Regions from separate parts of the Streptomyces lusitanus genome, predicted to be linked through region 1. Evidence: riboswitches for the same ligand, from Rfam matches in the RefSeq annotation. Region 1 holds a riboswitch; each other region holds the start of a gene.

Region 1 (5,771 bases):
GGGTGATCAGCGCTCCGCCCGCCAGCAGTGCCGCCCGGGTACCGGCCGCCAGCACGGCCAGGCCCGCCGCCAGACCGGTGAAGCCGACCGCGAGGGCGAGGGCGTACGGCATGCGCCGGATCAGGCCGGACGCGAGCGGCTGTACGACGATGACCAGCGTGAAGCAGAGCAGCAGCACCACGCTGTAGAACGCGCTGGAGGCGCGCTCGACGGCGTACACCGCCAGGAAGTGCTGGAAGTGGAAGTAGAGGTAGAAGGCCAGCGCGTTGGCGGCGAACGGCAGGACCGCCACACCGGCGAGGAGACCCGGGCGAGCCGTGTCCGCGGACTCGGTGCGATGCGTGCCGTCGGGTCCGGGAAGCCGTGCGTGTCCCGCCGTGACCGCGAGGAACAGCGCCGTGACGGCCGCGAACAGCCAGCCGGGCGAGGACAGGACGAAGGGTCCGGCGATCAGTGGGCCGACCGCCATTCCGGCGTTGAGTGCCGCGTTGCCCGCCGACAGGAACGCCGGCCGGCGCGCGTCGTCGACGCCGTGCACCAGGTACGCCTTGTTCGCGGGCAGGTAGAGCGCGGCACCGCAGCAGGTCAGCACCAGCGCGCCGACCGCGAGGGGCGGCCAGCGCAGGGCCAGCAGGAGCCCGGTGAAACCGGCGGTGCGCACGACGAGGGCCCACACCATCGTGCGGCGCAGCCCGATCCGGTCCGCGAGGGCCCCGCCGACGATGCCGCCGGAGAACTGCACGAGCGACGCGACGGCCAGGACGACACCGACCGTGCCGAGCCCCATCCCGAGCCGTTCGTGCAGGAACACCGACATGAACGGCAGGACCATGAAGCTGCCGAGCGGAATGAGGAACGAGCTGAGCAGGAGGAACCGCAGCGGGCCGGTGAGCGGGAACAGCGAGGCCCGCAGGCCCGGTTCCCGGGCGGTGCGTTCACCCACCGGGCGCCTCCGGGCCGGCCGGGTCGGAGAACGGGCCGGTGCGTACCCGCAGGGCACCGGCCGCGGCCACCGCGCGGTGGGTGGCGAGTTCGGCGGTCTCCGCCTCGGCGTACACGATGCCCGCGTATCCCCGGCTGTCGCCCAGGTGCTCGACGGGATCGCCGACGCGTTTGACCGGGTACCAGGCGGGTGTTCCCGGCATGCCGGTGAGCCGGTCGAGCCCGGTGACGCCGGTGAACACGCCGGGTGCGGCCGGGTAGCCGAGAACGAAGGCGACGGCCGGACCGCCGGGACAGTCCGCGTCCATGAGACGGGGGCGGCGGCCGAGCGCGGCCTCGATCATCGCCTCGTACACGTTGACGCCGAGCGCCCGGCACAGGCCCTCCCCGACCAGCGCGCCTCCGATGCGGGGGTTGACCTCCACCACTTCCGGGCCGTCGGCGGTCAGTACGAACTCCACGTGAGCGAACCGGTCGGTGTAACCGATGGCGGCGAGCACCTGATCGAGCCAGGACTCGAGTGATGTCCGCTGTGGGGCCGGGAACGCCACGGGGAAGGCGGTGATCTCCTCGCGGAAGTGCGGCTCCGGCGACATGAGCCGGCTGGAGACGCCGAGCAGTCGCGTGCGGCCGTCCCAGGTGAGCGTCTCGGCGCTGTACACCGGGCCGCTGAAATAGGGTTCGGCGAACAACCGTCCCTTCAGGTCCCGGCCGGACGCCTCCGCCAGCGCCGCGTCGAGTTCCTCCTCGTCACGGACCAGCCACACGTTCTGGCTGCCGGTGCCCGCCGTGTCCTTGAGCACGAGCGGCAGCCCCGTCCGCTTGAGCAGCAGCGCGCGTGCCTCGCGGTCCGGGGCGGCGCTTTCGACGGCCCGTGCGCGGGTGAGACCCGCGTCGTGCAGCCGGTTGCGTACGGCGGCCTTGTCCCGGGTCAGCCGCAGCACGGCGGGGTCGAGACCGGGCAGGCCGAGGCGTTCGGTGAGGGCGGCGCCGGCCAGGGTCCAGGTGTCGGTGGAACTGATCAGGCCGCGCAGTCCCGGGGTGCGCCGGAGCAGAGCGGCGGACCGCTCCACGTCGAAGGTGTCGGTCACGACGACGTCGAGGGCGCCGGCGGGCAGCCGGTCCAGTTCGTAGGTGTAGTAGGCGGGGTCCCGGGTGAGGAGCAGCAGGCGCTCGCCGAGCCGGTCGGCGGCCCGGACCAGACGGCCGAGGCCGAAGGTCAGCGACTCCAGGCAGGCCACGGTCATGCGGCACTCTCCTTCCAGCGTGCCGGGCAGGGAGTGCGCCGCCACGTCATCCTCGACCAGGGCATGGTCATCTCCTCCGGACCGCGGACCTCGACGGGCTTCAGCGCGGCCGGGTCCAGGGCCTCGGTGTGCCGGGCGAACACGCGCTCCACGTAGCGGTGTCCGGTGTCGGCCCCGATCACCAGGTGCAGTCGGTCGGGGTGACGGCGGGCCTCGTACGTCGCCGTCAGATAGCCGGCACCGGTGGACAGCCCGGCGAACACCGCGTGCTCGCGCAGCAGGGCGACGGCGCCGGACATGGCGTGGGTGAAGTCCAGCCAGTGCACGGTGTCGTAGAGGTGGTGGCGGACGTTGTCGAAGACGATCGACGAGCCGATGCCGGCGATGATCGCCTCGGGATCGTGATGGTCCTGACTGCCGAAGGTGACGCTGCCGAAGGGCTGGACGCCGACCAGACGCACCGAGGGATCCGTCACGCGCAGGCGTTCCACGATGCCGCCGGTCGAGGCTCCGGACCCCACCCCGCCGACGACGGTCAGCGGCGCGTGCGGGAACTCCGCCGCGATCCGGTCGGCGACCTCCTGGTAGCCGAGGTAGTGGACGTCGTCGTGGTACTGGCGCATCCAGTGGTGGCCGGGACGCTCCGCGAGGATCTCCCGCACCCGTCGCACTCTCAGTTCCTGGTCGAGCTTGAGGTTGCGCGACGGTCTGACCTGTTCCACCGTGGCGCCGAGGATCTCCAGCTGGGCGAGGGTGGTGGCGTCGACGGTGGTGGACGCCACGATGTGGCATCGCATGCCGTACCGGTGGCAGGCCAGGGCGAGGGCGTAGGCGTAGATGCCGCTGGAGCTGTCGATGAGGGTCTGGCCCGGGCGGACCGTGCCCCGCTCCAGCAGATGGCGGACGGCGGCCAGGGCCGAGTAGATCTTCATCGATTCGAACCGCAGCAGGACCAGGCCGTCGGTGAGCCGGACGAGGTCGGGGACTTTCAGGGCGTCGGCGATGTGGGGGTGGATCACCCGTAGCCTCCTTGGGCGAAGGTGCACTGGTGGCCGAGCGAGTGGAAGAACGCGGAGAGTTCGGACGTGACCTCGGCCCGCGGGCGTGAGGTGAAGAGGTAGCCGGCCAGGCTGCCGGTGTGGGCGACGAAGACGCCGTCGGCGCCGAACCGCTCACGATGGGCCTGGAGGCTGCCGAAGGTCGCCTTGGGCAGCACCTCCTGGGACAACGCGGCGCTGACCGTCGCGGCGCGGGCGACGGCTGCCGGGTCGCCCGAGTCGAAGCCCTTCAGCAGATCGGTCAGACACCGCTCGTACTCCTCGCCGCGGCGCCGGTAGTGGTCCAGCAGCAGGGGAGTGACGGCGGCGGTGTCCACCGTGCCGGGTTCCGTCACGTAGGCGGTGTGGAAGCCGATGTCCGCGCCCAGCCGCCGCACCACCCGGTGCCGGCCGCTGAGGTACAGGGCGAACCCGTCGAGGAAGACACTGTCGGCGCGCTCGATGTCCGCGAGGACGCCGAGGACCACGTCCGTGTCGTACGGCAGGGAGAAGACGTGGAACAGGCAGCGCAGCGTCGCCACGATGTCCGCCGTCGAGCTGGCCATCCCCACGCCGACCGGAAGTTCGGAGTGAGTGCGCCAGTCGCCCGGGGGCAGGGTGAGGCCGTAGTGGTCGAGGAAGAGCCGCGCCGCTGTCGCCGACTTCTCACGCAGTACCGGAGGACGCGGCGGTCCCGTCGCCGCCCCGGGTGTGAAGTAGACCCAGGAGTGGCGGTCCACGGGGAAGGACACCACCGCGATCTCAGGGTCGGCGCCCGCTCGCAGCGGTCCCTGGTACAGCTCGCCCAGCGTTCCGTGGCAGACACCGGACACCGTGCCGCGGGACAGGTCCCGTCCCCTGAGGACACCCGCGGCGGGGCCGAGGGCCGTCTGCCCGTGGCTGCCGGGCGACACGGAGACCCGGGAGCGGAGTGACCGACGCGAAGCGGCTGGGTCCCGCACAGCATCCTCCTCCGTACCGGTCGTCGGGCAGCGACAGGGAAGGAGGCGCGGCCACACGCACGACGTACGACCGCCCGTACCGCCGACCCAGTCCACGAGGTCACGTGCACAGCCCGCGCGGGACGCGGGCGCAGTGGCAGGTCTTCGGACTCGCGGGCTCGTCCGCCGAAAGGGCGGACACCTACCGGCCGTCTCTTCCCCGGCCCTGGCGCGGGCCCAGTGACACCGACGGCTTTCGTTCCCACTCACCGCTGCGGGACAGTCCCGGATTCGCACCGGGTTCCCTCTTGCGTCGCGCCACCGGGCGTCCTGGCGGACGGGAGGCGCGAACCGACTGCGTGCATCAGCGTAGGCGCGCTCGTACGTCCGCGACAGTGGGGCTTCGACGGTTGTCCTGAATGTGAGGGGAGGCGGAAACCAGGTGTCTTCCCGGCCAGTTGTCGCCGCGCCTCTGGCCGGATCGCGCCTCGGGGGATCACTGCCCCATCAGCCAGACTTGTTGCCTCACGCCACACGCACACCGCTGCCGCGGTGGCCCGTGCCCGGGAGGCCCCTGATGACGTCAGACACGAGGCCGGACGAAGACGGGGCGGTGACCCCGGCCGGAAGGCGACGGCCTCCCGGGGACCGCGTCGCACTCCGTGCCGATCTGCGCTCCGCCGTGCCCGACGCCACCGCGGCGGTCGTGGTCACGGCGCTCGTGTTCGCCCTCCTGTGGGCGCGCATGGAGTCGGGTGCTTCGGACACCGTCGCGGTCATGCCGTTCATGGACGACGCCGGCACCTACTGGATGTACCTGCTCAGCCAGGCGTTCGGCTGGTCGGGGCTGCTGTGGGCCTGGGGCACGGTCATGCTCGGCCTGCTGCTGTCGGGGCCGCGCCCCGCCCGGCTGCCGGTCTCCCGGCAGACACTGGAGCGCTGGCACCGCACCACGAGCCTGACGACCATGGCGCTGATGTTCGCGCACGCGCTGATGTTCGCGGCGGAACTCGTGCGCTACGAGACGAAGGTGGACTGGGCCGAGCGGCTGTGGGTGGCCTTCGCGGACACCTTCGTGCCCGGCTGGTACGACTCCGGGACCGGCCAGGTCGCCATCCCGATCGGCCAGGGCGCCCTGTACCTGGCGATTCCGCTGGGGCTGTTGTTCTACGTCCGGCACCGCATCGGGGCGAACACCTGGCGCCGGCTGCACCGTTTCGTGATCGTCGTGTACGTGCTCAGCGTGTGGCACACACTGCTGTACGGGACCAACGTCTGGTACGGGGAGTGGCCGCGCACCGTCCTGTGGTTGTTGCAACTGCCGGTCGCCGCACTGCTGTTGCTGCGTCTGCTGAGACCCGCCCGGCGGGCCGAACGGCTGGGTTTCCCCGGCAAGGGCGCCGCCCGCCCGGCCTGGTGGGCGCGGGTGGCGGGACGGGTAGCCGTCGGAGCCGTCGTCGTCGGGCTGGTCGTCGTGGTGGTGTCCGGGCGTGACGGCGGACGGGACCGTCCGACCCATCCGCCCGCGACGGCCCCCCACGCACAGGAGACCGACTGACGGCCGGCACCGGGCGAGCGGGTCCGGCGGTCCCGGGATGGGATGA
Region 2 (5,771 bases), on a different contig from region 1:
GTCCTCCACCAGGTAGGAGTTGACCTGGAGGAACTCCCCGGACAGCGTCTCGCGCTTGAACAGGTTGGACACCTGCGGCTCGATGCACTCGTACACGCCGGCGATGGACGCGATGGTCGCGGTGGGCGCGATCGCCAGCAGCAGCGCGTTGCGCAGGCCCGTGGCGGCGATCCGGGTCCGCAGCGCCGCCCAGCGCTCCGGCCAGGCGAGCTCGACGCCGTAGTGGTCGGGGTGCAGCACGCCCCGCGCGGTGCGGGTCTTCTCCCAGGCGGGCAGCGGGCCGTGCCGCTCGGCGAGGGCGGCCGACGTCTCGTACGCGGCGAGCATGATCCGCTCGGCGATCCGGGTGGACAGCTCCTTCGCCTCGGGGGAGTCGAAGGGCAGCCGCATCCGGAACAGCACGTCCTGGAGCCCCATCACGCCCAGACCCACCGGACGCCAGCGGCTGTTGGACCGGGACGCCTCCTCGGTCGGGTAGAAGTTGATGTCGACCACCCGGTCCAGGAACGTCACGGCGGTGCGGACCGCCGCGTCCAGACGCTCCCAGTCCATGCCGTCCCCGCCGGCGAAGGCCGCGAGGTTGACCGAGCCGAGGTTGCAGACCGCCGTCTCCCCGTCGTCGGTGACCTCCAGGATCTCCGTGCACAGGTTCGAGGAGTGGACGACGTGTCCCGGCTCGGCGGTCTGGTTGGCGGTGCGGTTGGCGGTGTCCTTGAACGTCATCCAGCCGTTGCCGGTCTGCGCGAGGGTGCGCATCATCCGGCCGTACAGCTCGCGCGCCGGGATCGTCCTGCGGGCCAGGCCCTTCGCCTCGGCGGCGCGGTAGGCCGCGTCGAACTCCTCGCCCCACAGGTCGACCAGCTCGGGCACGTCCACCGGGGAGAACAGCGACCACTGCCCGTCGGCGTCGACGCGGCGCATGAACTCGTCCGGCACCCAGTGCGCCAGGTTCAGGTTGTGCGTACGGCGGGCGTCCTCACCGGTGTTGTCGCGCAGTTCGAGGAACTCCTCGATGTCCGCGTGCCAGGTCTCCAGGTAGACCGCCGCCGCGCCCTTGCGCCGGCCGCCCTGGTTCACGGCGGCGACCGAGGCGTCCAGCGTCTTCAGGAACGGCACGATGCCGTTGGAGTGCCCGTTGGTGCCGCGGATCAGCGAACCCCGGGCGCGGACGCGGGAGAAGGACAGGCCGATGCCGCCGGCGTGCTTCGACAGGCGGGCGACCTGGTGGTAGCGCTGGTAGAGGGAGTCCAGCTCGTCCGCGGGGGAGTCCAGGAGGTAGCAGGACGACATCTGCGGGTGGCGGGTGCCCGAGTTGAACAGCGTGGGGGAGGAGGGCAGGTAGTCCAGCCGGCTCATCAGCCCGTACAGCGCGGCGACCTCCTCCAGCGCCCGCTCGCTGTCGTCCTCGGCGAGCCCGCAGGCGACCCGCAGCAGGAAGTGCTGGGGCGTCTCGACGACCTTGCGGGTGACCGGGTGACGCAGCAGGTAGCGGCTGTGCAGGGTGCGCAGCCCGAAGTAGCCGAAGCGGTCGTCGGCGCCGGTGTCGACCAGCGCGTCCAGACGGGCCGCGTGGAGCCGGACGAAGGCGGCGGTGCGGTCGGCGATCAGACCCTCGCGGTACCCGGTCGCGACCGACCCGGTGAACGAGGTGACGCCCTGCGAGGCGGCCTCGGCGCGGATGGCGAGGGTCAGCAGCCGGGCGGCGAGCCGGGAGTAGGCGGGGTCCTCGGAGATCAGCCCGGCGGCCGCCTCGGTGGCCAGTTCCCGCAGCTCCGCCTCGTCGGCGGCGGCGGACCGGCCGCGCAGCGCGGCCGCGGCCACCCGGCCGGGGTCGGCGTCGGGCAGGTCGGCGGTCAGCTGGGTCAGGGTCCGCAGCAGCGCGGCACCGGGACCGTCGCTCTCCTCGGTCACGCGGGTCGCTGAAGCCGGATCGGCTGGCGCGATGGTCACGTGTGGCTCTCCCTCGCTCGGCACGGGGGCCTCGAAGAGCGCAGGGGGCAGCACACGAACGCACGCGGCGTCGCGTCCACCGGCCCATTCCGCGAGGCCCGGACGTCAGGGCACCCGGACCGGAAGGGCCGGGCGCACTGTCGGCAGGTCCTCGGACTGACTCCCGTGCGCGCCCGTGGGCAGGCATGGGTACACCGTTGCGGGACAGTTCCGGATTCGCACCGGATTCCCCTGCGACGACAGCGAGCACGAGCATACATCTTGTGCCGGGTGCGGCTGGCGGACCCATATGTTGTGTCGCGCGGGCCGGGCGACGGCCCGCGCGGAGCCGTCAGAGCGTCAGCTCGTAGACCACCAGCATGATGTCGTCCAGCTCCGGCAGCGGATTCCAGTCCCGCGCCGGGGCGCGCGTGAAGCCCAGCCGCTCGTAGACCCGGTGCGCGGCGTGCATCGTGCGCTGGGTGGACAGCACCATCCGCTCCCGGCCGAGCGCCCGCGCCCGGTCGACGCAGGCGCGCACCAGCGCCTCGCCGGCGCCCCGGCCGCGGTGGTCGCGGGAGACCGCCAGCATGCGTATCTCCGCCTCGCCCGGCTCCGCGATGTCGGCCATGGGCCCCGGGCCGGGCACGAAGGTCACCCCGCCCAGCAGCGCGCCGTGCTCCACGGCGACCAGCACCTCGGCCGCCGCCGCCCGCTTCGCCACGTCCCGCAGCTCGCCGAGGTAGCTGTCGCTCTCCCCGAAGTCCAGCAGCCCGTCGCCGAGATAGGCCTGGGCGGTGATCTCACCGAGTTCCGCGTGTTCGCCGGCCGTCACCGGCCGGATGACGATGTCCATGAGGGGAGTCTGCCGTACGGGTACGACAGCGGGCCGCCGGTTTTCCACCGGCGGCCCGCTGCCCTGGACGCGACGGCGTCAGTGCGCGCTGCCCGCCGTGGCCGGCGGGAGCTCCACCTGGACGCCCGGGTCGCCGGCGTCCGCCGTGTAGTCCTGCGGCTTGGTCTCGTCGACGCCCTCCGGCGCCTTGACCGCCCGCATGACGAAGGTCAGGACGACCGTGACCAGCACGTTGAGCACGAACGCGGTGAGACCGATGTAGCCGATCTCCCCGATGCCCGGGATCTCGTCCGAGGACCCGCCGAAGTGCTTCTGCGTCGGCGAGGCCACCCCGTACGCGGCGACCGTGCCGTAGATCATGCCGACCGCCCAGCCGCCGATCAGCGCCCAGCGGTGGAACCAGCGGGTGAACAGGCCGCCCACCAGCGCCGGGAAGGTCTGGAGGATCCAGATGCCGCCCAGCAGCTGGAAGTTGATCGCGACGGTCTTGTCCATGGTCAGCACGAAGACCAGCGCGCCCACCTTCACCAGCAGGGACACGACCTTGGAGACGGCGGTCTCCTGCTTGGGCGTCGCGTCCGGCTTGATGAAGTCCTTGTAGATGTTGCGGGTGAACAGGTTCGCCGCCGCGATCGACATGATCGCCGCCGGCACCAGCGCGCCGATGCCGATGGCCGCGAAGGCCACACCGGCGAACCAGTCCGGGAACATGTTCTCGAACAGCTGCGGGATGGCCAGCTGGCCGTTCTGCACCTTCACCCCGGCCGCGATCGCCATGAACCCGAGCAGCGCCAGCAGGCCCAGCATCAGCGAGTACAGCGGCAGGATCGTGGTGTTGCGGCGGATCACCTCACGGCTGCGCGAGGACAGCGTCGCGGTGATCGAGTGCGGGTACATGAACAGCGCGAGCGCCGAGCCCAGCGCGAGGGTGGCGTACGTCCACTGGCCCGCCTCGCCCGGCACCGTAGCGCCGCGCGGCGCGCCCGTGGCCGGGTTGGTCTGGCTGTACGCCTCGGTCGCCTTGGCGAAGATCTCGTCGAAGCCGCCCAGCTTGATCGGGATGTAGATGATCGCCACCGCGATCACGATGTAGATCAGCGTGTCCTTGACGAACGCGATCAGCGCGGGCGCCCGCAGCCCCGACGAGTAGGTGTACGCGGCCAGCACACCGAAGGCGATGAGCAGCGGCAGGTCCTTGATGAACCAGTTGGTGTTCTCGCCGCCGCCGACGCCCATCACGTCCAGCACGGCCTGGATGCCGACCAGCTGGAGCGCGATGTACGGCATCGTCGCCAGGATGCCGGTGACCGCGACGGCCAGCGAAAGACCCTTCGAGCCGAACCGCCCGCGCACGAAGTCGGAGGTCGTCACATAGCCGTGCTTGTGCGACACCGACCACAGCCGGGGCAGGAAGGTGAAGATCAGCGGGTACACCAGGATCGTGTACGGCACCGCGAAGAAGCCGGCCGCGCCCGCCGCGTAGATCGCCGCCGGGACGGCCACGAAGGTGTACGCGGTGTACAGGTCGCCGCCCAGCAGGAACCAGGTGACCCAGGTGCCGAACGAGCGCCCGCCCAGGCCCCACTCGTCGAGGGTGTGCTCGTTCGCGGCCCTGCGCCAGCGCGCGGCCAGGAAGCCCATCACGGTGACGAGCAGGAAGAAGAAGATGAAGACGGCGAGTGCCACGCCGTTCACGCCGTCGTTCACTGCTCCGCACCGCCCTTCCGGTCCGCGCGGGCGCGCTGGTCACGCTGCCAGAGCTTGTACGCGACCATCGTCAGGACGGTCGAGATCAGCACCCACAGCATCTGGTACCAGTAGAAGAAGGGGATGCCGATCAGCACCGGGTCGGTCTTGGCGTAGGACCCGACCCACAGCATGGCGACGAATGGTGCGAGCAGGCAGAGGCCGATGACGACGCGCACAGGCGTCACCACCGGCCCTGGAGTTGTTTGCGGGGTTTGCGACATCAGACGGCTCCCGTCCCCTCACTGATCGCCGACGTTGGCTCGCGGCAATGTAGGTGAGGGCGCGGGGGCGTCGTAACCCCCCGTGAGAGGGGCGGTATGCAGCAGCAGCGCAACCGAGAGGCAACAGCAACGAAAATCCTGTCAACCACCCGGTATGCCGGGATTTGCGGCCGGGTGGCCGGCGCCCGGCGGGCCCCCGCTTGGCTCAGTCCTGGGGGCGCTTGAGGCGGGCGACGAACTTGTACCGGTCGCCCCGGTACACCGACCGCACCCACTCCACCGGCTGCCCGTCCCGGTCGAGCGAGTGCCGGGACAGCATCAGCATCGGCAGGCCGACGTCGGTGCCCAGCAGGCCCGCCTCACGCGGCGTGGCCAGGGACGTCTCGATGGTCTCCTCCGCCTCCGCCAGATGGACGTCGTACACCTCGGCGAGGGCGGTGTAGAGGGAGGTGTACTTGGTCAGGCTGCGGCGCAGGGCCGGGAAGCGCTTGGCGCTGAGGTGGGTGGTCTCGATGGCCATCGGCTCGCCGTTGGCCATGCGCAGCCGCTCGATGCGCAGCACACGCCCGCCCGCGGTGATGTCGAGCAGGCCGGCGAGCCGGTCGTCGGCCGTGATGTACCCGAGGTCCAGCAGCTGCGAGGTCGGCTCGAGGCCCTGCGCGCGCATGTCCTCCGTGTACGAGGTGAGCTGGAGCGCCTGGGACACCTTGGGCTTGGCGACGAACGTGCCCTTGCCCTGGATCCGCTCCAGACGGCCCTCGACCACCAGCTCCTGGAGCGCCTGGCGCACGGTGGTGCGCGAGGTGTCGAACTCGGCCGCCAGCGTGCGCTCGGGCGGGACCGGCGTGCCGGGAGGCGCGGTCTCGGTCATGTCGAGCAGGTGCTTCTTCAGCCGGTAGTACTTGGGCACGCGTGCCGTACGGACCGCGGTCCCACCCTCGTTCTCCGTACTGCTGACGTCGGTGCTCATGCTTCGCCTTCCCGGCTCCGGCTGCCGATGCGGCCGACAGACCGTC
Region 3 (5,771 bases), on a different contig from region 1:
GGACCTGCTGATCCGGCTCGCCTCCGACGACCCGACGGCCCGTCCGGACCGCCTGCGCCACCCGTACGCGCCGACCGAACTCGACCGCGTGCTCGCGGTGTTGCGCCACCTGCTCACGGCCCGCCGCACCGTCCTCGCGGTGAACGCGGCCTACATCGCCTCCGCGGCCCGCTCCGACGACGCCCGCACCGAGCCGCCGTTCCTGCTCCAGGGCTCCTACCGCAACATGAACAAGATCGCCCAGCGGATCCAGCCCGTGATGAACGACGCCGAACTGTCCGCCGTCGTCGAGGACCACTACACGGCCGAGGCCCAGACCCTCACCACCGGCGCCGAGGCGAACCTGCTGAAGCTGGCGGAGCTGCGGGGCACGCTCACACCCGAACAGGCCGCCCGCTGGGCGGAGGTGAAGGCGGCCCACGTCCGCACACTCACCCTGGGCGCCCCCGACGACGACGCCCTCACCCGTGCGGTCTCCGCCCTCGCCCTGCTGGGCGACCGCATCGCGGCGGTCGAATCGGCGATCACGCGGGCGACGGCGGCCCCTCGGCACCTTCCGGCGCCCCCGCCGCGACAGGAGGGCAACGGCTGAACGCGCCGAACCGAGAGGACCGGCGTCGACATTCCGTTTTGTCCTCTGGCGGACGCGCGTAGACCACGGGCATCATCTGTCTGCTCCGCCTGCACAGCCGCCCCACACACCCTGGCACTCAGCAGGAAGGTCCCCCCATGAAGACCGCCAAGGCGCCGAAGCTCCGTTCGGTCCTGACCGCTCTCGCCCTCGTCGTCGCCCCGGGCGTCGCCGTCGTGGGCACCGCCGGCGAGGCGTTCGCCGTCACCAAGATCAGCCACGCCACCGCGACCTCCATGTTCCGCGAGGTCGGCATCACCTGGTCGTCGTCCGGCGGCTGCTCCGACCGCAACGTCCCCACCTGTACGTCCTTCGACCAGCTGAACCTGGCCACGGCCCAGGGCGCCCAGACCCTGAAGCGGGCCAGCGGCTGCGCCCTGAACATCACGGGCGGCACCGAGACCGGGCACGCCTCCGGCACGTACTCGCACTGGAACGGCTACAAGCTCGACTTCGGCAAGAACACCTGCGTGACGAACTACGTCAAGAACACCTTCGCCTACATCGGCGTCCGCGGCGACGGAGCCCCCCAGTGGCGCTCCGGCTCCGGCAACGTCTACGCCGACGAGGGCAACCACTGGGACGTCACGTACTACAACTGCGGCGGCTGCTGACCCAGCAGCGCGACCAGTTCCTCCGGGGTGCGGGGAGCCGGGGCCGTGTCGTCGGCGGCCGGGCCCCGCGCCCGCAGGAACAGGCCCGCCGCCACGCCCCACGGGAGCCTCAGGCCCGACGCCGCGAGGAGGTCCCGGCGGGACAGCGTCTCCTCCGCCGGTCCCGTGTGGGCGCCCGACGGGGTGAGGAGTGCCGCGTCGTCGGCCCAGCGCAGGGCGAGGTCCACGTCGTGCGTGGCCATCACCACCGTCGTGCCGGCGGCCCGCAGACCGTCGAGGGTGGCAAGGAGCCGTTCCTGCCCGTCCGGGTCGAGGCCCGCCGTCGGCTCGTCCAGGATCAGCACCCGCGGCCGCATGGCGACCGCGCCCGCGATCGCCGTCCGCTTGCGCTGCCCGTACGACAGCAGATGCGTGGGCCGGTCCGCGAGCGCGGCGATGTCCAGCGCCTCCAGCGCCTCCGCGACCCGCGCGCGCACCTCCGCGTCGGGCAGCCCGAGGTTCAGCGGCCCGAACGACACGTCCTGCTCCACGGACGCGGCGAACAGCTGGTCGTCGGGGTCCTGCACCACCAGCTGCACGGTGGTCCGCAGCGTCGTCAGCCCCTTCCGGTCGTGCCGCACCGCACGGCCCGACAGCAGCAACTCACCGCCCCGCGGACGCAGTCCGCCGCTCAGCAGCCGCATCAACGTCGTCTTGCCGCTGCCGTTGCGCCCCAGCAGGGCAAGCGCCCGCCCCTCGCGCACCTCGAAGTCGAGCCCGGTGAACACCGGCGGCCCGTCCTCGTACGCGAACGACACACCCCGCAGGGCGACCAGCACGGACTTGCTCACGACAAGGGCCTTTCCAGGACGAAGGTGAGGGCGGCCAGCGCCGCCAGAAGCGCCCCGCTCGCGGCCGTGAACCGGGCGGACACCCGGGCCTCGGGCACCAGCACGCGCAGGGTGCCGTCGTAGCCGCGGCCCGCGAGCCCGGTCTGGAGCCGCGCCGCCCGGTCGAAGGACCGGACGAACGCGGTCGCGCCGAGCCCGCCGAGCGAACGCCAGGTCGCCGCCCGGGTGGTGTGCCCGAGGCGCGCCGCCTGCGCCCGGTGCACCCGGCGCACCGAGTCCAGCAGCAGGAAGCTCATCCGGTACGTCACCAGCGCCACGTCCACCAGAGGCGCGGGCACCCCGGCGCGCACCAGGCGCGGCAGCAGGTCCGACATCGGGGTGGTGAACGCGAACAGCAGCACGCCCAGCGACGCCGCCGAGGTGCGCAGCAGCAACTCCCCGGCGCGCGGCGGCCCGTCCTCGGCCCAGGACACGAAGCCGCCCGGACCGCCCACCCGCACCAGCAGCGTCACCGCGCCCGTGACGCAGAAGCCCAGCGGCACCCGGTAGGCCCGCCACAGCCGCCGGGCCGGCACCCCCGCCGGGCCGAGCAGCAGCACCACCGCGGTGACCAGCACCAGGGCCGCGCCCGGCCACGCGGGCAGCGAGATCGCGAGGACGGTGAGACCGAGACCGAGGACGGCCTTGTCCACCGGATGACGGCGGCGCCAGCGGCTGCTGTGCGCCGCCGCGTCGATCGGCAGCACGGAAGCGTCAGTCCCGTCCGTCGCCCACGCCGGCGGACGCGCCCGCGTCGCCCGCGCCAGCGGTGTCCACCGCATTCACCGCGCCCGCGTCTCCCGCCGCCCGCTCCCGGGCCCGCGCCTCGCCCTGCCGGCGTCCGCGCCGCAGCCCGAAGTAGTACGCGAGGACGCCCGCCCCGATCGCGGCCTGAATGGCGAACAGCGCCGACTCGATCTCCCCGGACGGCGGTTCGTACAGCGGTGAGAACCACGGCTCGTAGTCCGGGTCGATCTCGGTGATCGCGGTCTCCGCCTCGCCGTCCGCCCCGGCGAACGGCTCCTCCTTGTGGTCGCCGAGCCCGAACGCCAGCGGGATCACGGCGAGGGCGGCGACGAGCAGCAGGAGCAGGGAGTTGATCTTCGCGTTACGGCTCATCGGGCCACCGCCTGGGCCGACTCGGCCGGCTCGGTCCGCTGCTTCCCGGCCGCCGAGGCGACCAGCACCCCGAGCCGGGTCAGCTCGCCCTTGCTGGACTGCACCAGCAGCCGCATCACCAGCACGGTCAGCAGCCCCTCGCTGACCGCGAGCGGGATCTGCGTGGCGGCGAAGATGGAGCCGAACTTGCCCAGCGCGCCCAGGAATCCGCTGCCCGGGTCCGGGAACGCCAGCGCCAGCTGCACGCTCGTCACGCAGTACGTCGACAGGTCGGCGACGAACGCGGCGCAGAACACCGCGCCCATCAGCGACACGTCGTACCGGCGCAGCAGCCGGTAGACGGCGTACCCGGCCCAGGGGCCGACGATCGCCATGGAGAAGACGTTCGCGCCGAGCGTGGTGAGCCCGCCGTGGGCCAGCAGCAGCGCCTGGAACAGCAGGGTGATGGTCCCGAGCACCGCCATCACCGGCGGCCGGAACAGGATCGCGCCCAGCCCGGTGCCGGTGGGGTGGGAGCAACTCCCGGTCACCGAGGGCAGTTTCAGTGCGGACAGGACGAACGTGAACGCGCCGGACGCGCCCAGCAGGAGTGTGCTCTCGGGATGTTCTCTCACGTCACGGACGAGCGACCGGGCTCCGTGGACGACGAACGGCGCCGACGCGACGCCCCAGGCGACCGCGTGCGCCGGAGGCAGGAAACCCTCGGCTATGTGCATGGCTCAGCAGACCCTCTCCAGCACCTCGTGGATGGTTGACGCGCCTTGGCCGGTCTCCTGGCTGACGGGTACCACCGCCCGTGCTCCGCCTTCCCGGGTCCCGAGGGACCCAGTGGCTGTCCGTGAGGACTGGAGCCGGACTTCCCGATCACAGTGGCGAGGGCCGCACCGGTATCGCACCGATTTCCCGTCACCAAGGCGTGGTGACAGTAGTCCCCGTGGTGGCCCGGTGACAAGCGCCGACGGGGGGCGCGCGGAGGGCGCCCGGCAGCTCGCGACCCGGCGCACACCTGCGTGTTCGGGCTGGTGGCCCCGTCGTGCTCGAACGGGTGACTGAGGGGCCGCCGTCCTGGGCAGAGTCCTGCTGCAACTAATATGCAACAGCGATTTTCAGGCAAGAGGGATGTGAGGTTCGATGACGACCCGACTGATACGCGGCGCCGCCGCCGCGCTGGCGACGGCCGCGGCGGTCTCCGCCTGCTCCGCGCCGGGCGGCTCCGGCACCACGGACGGCGCGGCCGCGGCCGAGTCCGTCGTGATCGGCGTCTCCTCCGAGCCCGACACCCTCAGCCCGCTCCTCGGCTACGGCAAGGACGGCAACTCCAAGCTCTTCGACGGCCTCCTCGCCCGCACCGCCGACCTGACCCTGAAGCCCGCGCTGGCCAGGGCACTTCCGCGGATCACGGACGGCGGACGCACCTACACGTACACCCTGCGCGAGGGCGTGAAGTTCAGCGACGGCAAGCCGCTGACCGCGCGGGACGTCGTCTTCACGTACCGCACGATCCTCGACGACGACACCAACAACACCGCCAAGAGCGAACTCGCGGCCGTCAAGGACGTCCGCGCGGTGGGCGACGACACGGTCGTCTTCACCCTCCACCACCCCTACGCGCCGTTCGCCGCCCGCACGGTGCTGCCGATCGTCCCCGAGCACGTCGCCGGGAAGCAGGACCCCAACACCGGCCCCTTCAACACCGAGCCCGTCGGCACCGGACCGTACGTCCTCGCCGACTGGCGCAAGGGCGAGAAGCTCACCTTCAAGGCCAACCCGCACTACTGGGGCGGCGCCCCGAAGGTGAAGAAGCTCACCATGGCGATCGTCGCCGACGACGACGTCCGCGCCACCCGGCTCCGCTCCGGCGACCTCGACGGCGCCGTCCTCCCGCCCAACCTCGCCGCCACCTTCAAGAGCGACGACGACAAGAAGACGTACCGGGCCACCTCCTACGACTTCCGGGCCGTCACCCTCCCCAGCGGCAACCCCGTCACCGGCGACACCGCGATCCGCCGCGCCCTCGACCTCGCCGTCGACCGGCAGGCCATGGTCGACAAGATCCTCGACGGCGCCGGCCGCCCCGCCTACGGCCCGCTGCCCGTCGACGACCCCTGGTTCACCAAGGACGTCGAGCGGAAGCAGGACCTCGCCGAGGCCGGCCGCGTCCTCGACGCCGCCGGCTGGACGAAGGGCGGGGACGGTATCCGCGCCAAGGACGGCCGCCCCGCACGCTTCACGCTGTACTACCCCTCCGGCGACAAGGTCCGCCAGGACCACGCCCTCGCCTACGCGTCCGACGCCAAGAAGGCCGGCATCGACGTCCGCGTGGAGAGCGCCACCTGGGAGGTCATCGAGCCGCGCATGAAGCACGACGCCGTCCTCGCCGGCTTCGGCAGCACCGGCGACCCCGACTTCGGCCTCTACACCCTCCTGCACTCCTCCCTCGCCGGCGACGGCTTCAACAACATGGCGCACTACGACAACCCGGCCGTCGACCGGGCCCTGGAGACCGGCCGCCGCACCCAGGACCGCAAGTCCCGCGAG

The links. A riboswitch is a leader RNA that binds a small molecule or an ion and turns the genes downstream of it on or off. The one in region 1 is predicted to bind cobalamin.
Region 2: another riboswitch for cobalamin. It lies ahead of ACFOSY_RS03895 (ribonucleoside-diphosphate reductase subunit alpha); the one in region 1 lies ahead of ACFOSY_RS12665 (GHMP family kinase ATP-binding protein).
Region 3: another riboswitch for cobalamin. It lies ahead of ACFOSY_RS10390 (energy-coupling factor ABC transporter permease); the one in region 1 lies ahead of ACFOSY_RS12665 (GHMP family kinase ATP-binding protein).

The regions. Positions count from the first base shown of each region.
Region 1 is NZ_JBHRWL010000007.1:181,563-187,333, forward strand. It holds gene ACFOSY_RS12650 (MFS transporter) at 1-943, opposite strand, end outside; gene ACFOSY_RS12655 (ATP-grasp domain-containing protein) at 936-2,189, opposite strand; gene ACFOSY_RS12660 (cysteine synthase family protein) at 2,186-3,208, opposite strand; gene ACFOSY_RS12665 (GHMP family kinase ATP-binding protein) at 3,205-4,140, opposite strand; cobalamin riboswitch at 4,308-4,538, opposite strand; gene ACFOSY_RS12670 (ferric reductase-like transmembrane domain-containing protein) at 4,745-5,725, shown strand.
Region 2 is NZ_JBHRWL010000002.1:538,337-544,107, forward strand. It holds gene ACFOSY_RS03895 (ribonucleoside-diphosphate reductase subunit alpha) at 1-1,950, opposite strand, end outside; cobalamin riboswitch at 2,076-2,206, opposite strand; gene ACFOSY_RS03900 (GNAT family N-acetyltransferase) at 2,282-2,785, opposite strand; gene mctP (monocarboxylate uptake permease MctP) at 2,864-4,492, opposite strand; gene ACFOSY_RS03910 (DUF3311 domain-containing protein) at 4,489-4,755, opposite strand; gene ACFOSY_RS03915 (GntR family transcriptional regulator) at 4,961-5,725, opposite strand.
Region 3 is NZ_JBHRWL010000006.1:179,458-185,228, reverse strand. It holds gene ACFOSY_RS10415 (DNA repair ATPase) at 1-592, shown strand, start outside; gene ACFOSY_RS10410 (hypothetical protein) at 730-1,245, shown strand; gene ACFOSY_RS10405 (energy-coupling factor ABC transporter ATP-binding protein) at 1,224-2,075, opposite strand; gene cbiQ (cobalt ECF transporter T component CbiQ) at 2,072-2,821, opposite strand; gene ACFOSY_RS10395 (energy-coupling factor ABC transporter substrate-binding protein) at 2,829-3,233, opposite strand; gene ACFOSY_RS10390 (energy-coupling factor ABC transporter permease) at 3,230-3,949, opposite strand; cobalamin riboswitch at 3,980-4,162, opposite strand; gene ACFOSY_RS10385 (ABC transporter substrate-binding protein) at 4,365-5,771, shown strand, end outside.